Linked DNA regions of Pseudovibrio sp. M1P-2-3. Each later gene encodes a partner of the first gene's protein in a complex. Links are inferred from orthologs where the notes say so. Each region holds a gene or a part of one and is shown on either strand. Other genes may lie near its edges. The genes, in order: ccmE and ccmB.

The links.
Region 2: the proteins of ccmE (region 1) and ccmB are in contact, whole or in part, in a solved structure (PDB 8CE8), measured with the Escherichia coli proteins. The link is inferred for Pseudovibrio sp. M1P-2-3 from one-to-one orthologs.

Annotation. Positions count from the first base shown.
Region 1 is NZ_JARRCW010000001.1:3,036,436-3,039,651, reverse strand. The notes cover bases 154-3,050. They hold ccmE (cytochrome c maturation protein CcmE), read left to right. Parts: upstream 154-1,325; coding sequence 1,326-1,775; downstream 1,776-3,050. Other genes in these bases: P6574_RS13135 (heme lyase CcmF/NrfE family subunit), read left to right, coding at 1,841-3,050; ccmI (c-type cytochrome biogenesis protein CcmI), read left to right, coding at 154-1,246. Also shown: more of ccmI, read left to right, coding at 119-153; more of P6574_RS13135, read left to right, coding at 3,051-3,216. UniProt on the Escherichia coli protein: Heme chaperone required for the biogenesis of c-type cytochromes. Transiently binds heme delivered by CcmC and transfers the heme to apo-cytochromes in a process facilitated by CcmF and CcmH.
Region 2 is NZ_JARRCW010000001.1:4,432,461-4,435,570, reverse strand. What follows is about bases 310-3,100. They hold ccmB (heme exporter protein CcmB), read left to right. Parts: upstream 310-1,270; coding sequence 1,271-1,930; downstream 1,931-3,100. Other genes in these bases: P6574_RS19540 (DsbE family thiol:disulfide interchange protein), read left to right, coding at 3,014-3,100; ccmD (heme exporter protein CcmD), read left to right, coding at 2,820-3,014; P6574_RS19550 (heme ABC transporter permease), read left to right, coding at 2,046-2,819; ccmA (heme ABC exporter ATP-binding protein CcmA), read left to right, coding at 582-1,265; P6574_RS19565 (cupin domain-containing protein), read left to right, coding at 310-516. Also shown: more of P6574_RS19565, read left to right, coding at 1-309; more of P6574_RS19540, read left to right, coding at 3,101-3,110. UniProt on the Escherichia coli protein: Required for the export of heme to the periplasm for the biogenesis of c-type cytochromes.

The DNA.
Region 1 (3,216 bases):
TCAATTCCTAATTGCTGTTGTAAATAGGGGATTTAGCATAGAAAGGCTGGGTGTGCGACAGCACGACGCATGCGACGCTGTTGCTGTTTCACTTTAGAACTTGTCTATATAGGGCACTATGATTTTCTGGATACTACTTGCTCTGCTAACCGTTGGTGTTGCGCTTGCCGCACTGCTTCCGTTTACGAAAAAACTGCCGCAAGGCGGTTATGAAAGAAACGATGAAGCTGTTTTCAAACAGCAGCTTGAAGAAATCGATCGCGACTGTGAACGCGGTGTGATTAAGCCTGAAATGGCCGAGGCGGCTCGTATCGAGGTCTCGCGCCGGTTGCTTGCAGCCCACAAACAGAACTCGGACAAAACCGGAGGGAGCTCTTCAGAAGAAGGGGGGATCCTTGCGAAAGTCAGCGTTGCTGTGGTGATGCCTTTGGTTGCTATTGGTTTGTATCTGGGGTTGGGTACTCCCAATTATGCCGATCAGCCGCTGGAAAAGCGCCTTGCGCAGGCACCAAATAAAATGAGTGTTTCTGAACTGATTGCGCGCACAGAACAGCACCTAGCAAGTAATCCAAAGGATGTGCAGGGCTGGAAAGTGATCGCGCCTGTTTATTCGCGAACAGGCCAGTATGGCAAAGCGGCGACAGCTTACCGAAACATTCTCGCTTTGGAAGGGGAGCAGCCGGATTTCCAGATTGCCTTGGCAGAAACTTTGGTGTTCCAAAGTGGCGGGGATGTCACCGAGGAAGCTTTCAAGCTGTTCCAAAAAGCGAACGAAGCCCGTCCTGATGACATAAAAATACGTTTCTATCTTGCGCTTGGTTTGGGCCAGCTTGGCAAAACACAAGAGGCGATCGATGCTTGGCAGGCCATTTTGGCTCAGGCAAATGGTGATGAAGGCTGGATACCTGCTGCAAAAGCCGAGCTTGCCACACTTCAGGAAATTGATATTGCCACAAAAGGGCCAACAGCTGCGGATATGGAAGCCGCCGGTCAACTGAACGCGAAAGAGCGTACCTTGATGATCGAGGGTATGGTTTCCCAACTTGAAGAGCGTCTGTCTGTGGAAGGCGGCAGCGTGGAAGAGTGGGGCAAACTGATGCGGGCGCAGCAGGTTCTTGGCAGAGATGATGAGGCGCTGGAAACTTTTGAAAAAGCTCTGAAGGTTTTTCAAGATGATACAAGTGCGATTGCGGCGTTGAACACGCAGGCAGTAGAGCTGGGCATTAAAACACAAAAAGCAGAATAAACCGGTTTTGTCCAAAACAGGGTCCGTATAGAAGGGCCTGATTTGGACTTCCCCTTTTAAACTGGCGGATTTGACGCAAATGACACGTAAACAACGAAGACTAACGCTGATTGGACTGGCTGGAGTGGTTCTGGCTGGCGCGGCCGGATTGATCCTGTTTGCTCTGGATGACCAGATCGCCTTTTTCCAGTCGCCCTCTGATATTGCTGCCAATAAGATTGAGCAGGGAAAGCGTATCCGCCTTGGGGGGCTGGTTGAAGATGGTTCCTTGGAAAATGGCGAGGGTGGCACCGTTACCTTTATTGTAACTGACAACGCCTCGACTGTACCCGTGAGTTATACGGGCATTCTTCCTGATCTGTTCCGTGAAGGCCAAGGCATCGTTGCTGAAGGCTATGTGAACAAGCAAGGCACTTTTGTAGCGGACCAAGTGCTTGCCAAGCACGATGAAAACTACATGCCAAAAGAAGTTTATGAAGCCCTTAAAGAGCAAGACCACCTTTATGACGAACAGCAGACTGGCAGCTAAGGGCTCCGCCTTTAAAGGTTTAAGAAAAAACAAAGCCCACCTACTAGGAATGGACCGGAGCGAGAATGATTATTGAACTTGGCCACTACGCTTTGATTTTAGCGTTGGTGGTGTCTTTGATACAGTCTGTCTTTCCCGTTTGGGGGGCTATAAAGAAAGACGAGCGGCTCATGGCTATGGCGCCGCCGCTTGCAATTGCTTCGTTTCTTTTGGTTCTCCTATCGTTTGCGGCGCTCACATGGGCTTACCTGAACTCGGATTTCTCGGTTCTGAATGTCTATGAGAACTCCCATTCCGATAAACCCTTGATCTACAAGATATCCGGGGTTTGGGGGAACCATGAGGGGTCCGTTCTGCTTTGGGTTCTCATCCTCACCTTATTCGGGGCGCTTGTTGCTGGTTTCAGCCGCAATATTCCGCGCCAGCTTCGGGCAGCGACCATTGGTGTACAGGGCTGGGTGTCCTTGGCGTTCATCTCCTTTGTAACACTCGCCTCCAGTCCGTTTTCCCGTGTTGCTAATCCGCCAATGCAGGGGCAAGACCTGAACCCTATGTTGCAAGATGTGGGCTTAGCTATTCACCCGCCTTTGCTCTATGTTGGCTATGTGGGCTTTTCCATTGTGTTTGCCTTTGCAACGGCGGCTCTTCTTTTGGGGCGCATTGACGCGGCATGGGCGCGCTGGGTTCGCCCTTGGGTTCTGCTTTCTTGGATTTTTCTCACCCTTGGCATCGCCATGGGCTCCTACTGGGCTTACTACGAGCTGGGCTGGGGTGGCTGGTGGTTCTGGGATCCAGTTGAGAACGCCTCGTTCATGCCATGGCTCACCGGAACAGCCCTGCTGCACTCTGCCATTGTCATGGAAAAACGCAATGCCTTGAAAGTGTGGACTGTATTTCTGGCGATTGTTACATTTTCGTTGTCGCTTTTGGGTACGTTCCTTGTGCGCTCCGGTGTTCTTACATCCGTTCACGCCTTTGCAGTGGACCCAGAACGCGGCCTTTATATCCTCACGATCCTGATGATATTCATTGGCGGCTCGCTCTCCTTGTTTGCCTGGCGTGCACCATTGCTTAAACAAGGCGGAATTTTCGCACCTATCAGCCGTGAAGGCGGTTTGGTGTTCAACAACCTGTTCCTGACCACGGCAACAGCCGTTGTGTTTTTTGGAACGCTGTACCCCTTGGTTCTGGAGATTATCACCGGAGATAAGATCTCCGTTGGTGCGCCGTTCTTCAACCTCACATTCGGGCCGTTGATGGTGCCGGTGATGCTGGCGATACCCTTCGGGCAGATGCTGGCATGGAAGCGTGGTGATCTAAAAGGTGTTTCCCAACGCCTGACGGGGGCATTTGTTCTCGCGATTATCGCAGCAGGTCTTTTGAACTGGTATTATGGGAACACCGGTTTCCTAACTGCTCTGGCTATCGGTATTGCTTTTTG
Region 2 (3,110 bases), 1.4 Mb from region 1 along the record:
CAAGGTGAGGCTTTTCTGGAAGCGGCCCATACTTGGCACTACGGGATGAACAAGGGTAAGGAACCCATGCGTATTCTTGCTTTGTTCTTGGGGGCAAAGGGCCTGCCCAATTTCATAGACCAGCCAGTTATGGGTAAAAGGCAGGAGCAGGCCAGGCATAACATTCATGGGGATATGAAAGTGCTGCTGGAGGATGTGGACGCGACCAATACAGGACAGCCGCTGGCTTATCCGAGCAAGCCCCCTGCAGCGATCACCTCAATGCTGATTACATTATTGCCCGGAGAGGAGATCCAGCCCCATATGCATGTAGCACCTGTCTTTGTTTATGTACTCGAAGGGCAAGTGACTTTGGACTATGAAGACACCCACACGCACACCTACAAACAAGGGGAAGCCTTTATCGAGGCGGTGAATACGTGGCATCACGGTATCAACAGCGGCAATGTGCCGCTGCGGGTTTTGGCTGTATTTATAGGGGCCAAGGGCTTGCCAAATACTATTCTGCCGCCCTAAGCAGATGTACGTGATGGAATTTTCAGGTAAGGGCAATCTCTTAGCTGAATATCGGGGTAGGGCTGTTGAAGCTGAGCTGTAATAATCTGACTTGTGACAGGGGCGGGCGACGCGTCTTTCACAAAATATCGCTCCACGTAGAAACGGGTGAAGCGCTTATTGTTCGCGGACCAAATGGCTCGGGAAAATCCAGCCTACTTCGAGTGATTGCAGGCTTCGTTGGCAAGGCCGGTGGAGAAATTGCCCTTGAAGGCGGTGATAAAGAGCGCTCGGTTCCAGAACACTGCCACTACTTTGGGCATCAAGATGCGTTGAAACCAGCTTTGAGCGTGCAGGAAAACCTGAGTTTCTGGCAACAATTTTATGAGCCGGTGCCCTATGAAACGGGCAATAAGAACACCACCCTTTCCATAGAAGAGGCTCTGGACACGCTGGGTATCCTTCATACAGCGCAGTTGCCCGCCGGCTTTTTGAGTGCAGGGCAAAAGCGCCGTCTGTCTCTGGCAAGGTTGCTTGTGGTTTCCCGACCCATCTGGATTATGGATGAACCAAGCGCTGCACTGGACGCTGCCTCTGAAAAAGTACTACTGGGTTTGATGGCGGAGCATTTGAACAAGGGTGGGCTTTTGCTGGCAGCAACGCACTTGCCCTTGGACCTGCCCAACACGCACTTTCTGGACATCGCCAGTTCTGACTCCTTAGAGGATGAAGATGCACGAAGTGACGATCAGGGGGACTATTGGCTATGAGCTGGATGACAAGCTTATTTATACGTGAGTTCCGGCTTGCAGCACGTGTGGGCGGTGGGGCATTGATCGGTGTTCTGTTTTTCCTCGCAGTCGTGACGGTGTTTCCCTTTGGCGTGGGGCCAGATTTGAAAATGCTGGCGCGCATTGGCGCGGCAGTTCTGTGGATTGGTGCTCTGCTGGCGACACTTCTGGGTCTGGACCGGCTGTTTCAGGCAGATCAGGAGGATGGAACGTTGGACCTTCTGCTTCTTTCAGGTCGCCCTGCGGAGTTGATCGTTCTTATCAAATGCGCTGCGCACTGGGCAGCAACGGGGTTGCCGCTGGTAATTGCGACGCCCGTTCTGGCGCTGTTTGTTAATTTGGAGCCGGCTGCAATTGGTGCGGTGGTGCTGACGTTACTGGTGGGAACACCTGCCCTAACCCTCGTTGGGGCGATTGGGGCAGGGGTGACTGTGTCTTTGCGGCGCGGTGGGGTGCTGCTTTCCATTTTGGTGATTCCGCTTGCGATCCCGATTCTCATTTTTGGTGTGAGCGCTGCAACGGCGGCTGTTGGCGGTTCGACCCCATTTCTGACACCTTTTTTATATTTAAGCGCAATCACTCTTGCCGCATTGGTCATTGGGCCTGTGGCGGCGGGGGCTGCACTGCGTGTTTCGGGTGACTAGGTGTTGCCATAATTACTGGGTGGGTTTGTGCGACAATGCGTCCCAAAACGGGACTTCATCGCTGGAATCTGCACTCGCTTGTTGATGCATAGACAATGAAAGCTTAAAAAGCCCTATGACTTTTTATGATCTTGCAAACCCAACTCGTTTTCTGGCTCTGGTCCAGAAATTGTTGCCGTGGCTTATCGGTGCCTGCGCTGTGACTATGGCTGCAGGCATTTACATGGCCTTGTTTGTCGCTCCCCATGATTACCAGCAGGGAGTGACGGTGCGGATTATGTATATTCATGTTCCATCCGCATGGCTGGCCCTGTTCTGTTATGGAATGATGGCTTTGTCCTCTATCGGTACTTTGGTCTGGAAACATCCTTTGGCGGATGTGTCTGCAAAGTCAGCTGCGCCTCTTGGAGCCTGTTTCACATTCCTTGCTCTTTGGACCGGTGCAATCTGGGCCAAACCCATGTGGGGAACTTGGTGGGTATGGGATGCAAGATTAACGTCGTTCCTTGTTCTCTTCATCATGTATTTGGGCATTATCGCTCTTTGGAAAACCATTGAAGACCCCATCAAAGCGGCTAAGGCAAATGCGATCTTGACCCTTGTGGGTGTGATCAACCTGCCGATCATCAAGTTCTCGGTGGACTGGTGGAACACACTGCATCAACCGGCCAGCGTGTTCCGTGCGGATGGGCCAAGCATGCACAGCTCCATATTGATCCCGCTGTTTGTGATGGCCATCGGGTTCACATTGTTCTTCACTTGCGTGCACCTGATGCTTATGCGCAACGAAATCTATGCGCGCCGTATTCGGGCCATGCGCCTGCGGGCTGCCTCTAAAGCGCCTTCTGCAAGTGTCAAAAACCAAGCTGCTGCACAGGGGGCCTCATAAATGTTCTTTGAAAGTCTCTTTACGGATCTCCCGCGCCATGCTGGCTATGTAGCGGCATGCTACGGTATGGCGGGAGTTATTATGACGGGCTTGGTTGTCGCTGCGTTCATCGCGAAAAAGAAACGTCTTGCTGAACTTGCTGCGCTGGAAGCCTCTGGTATTCGCCGCCGTTCCGCTGCTACTGGTAAAAAATAATGTCCACTGATGCTCAAAATAATAAAGCTGGAGAACAAGAACCCCGCCGCGGTTTTCCGGTTTTCGCTATTATTCCGCTTGTGATTTTTGGTGTTC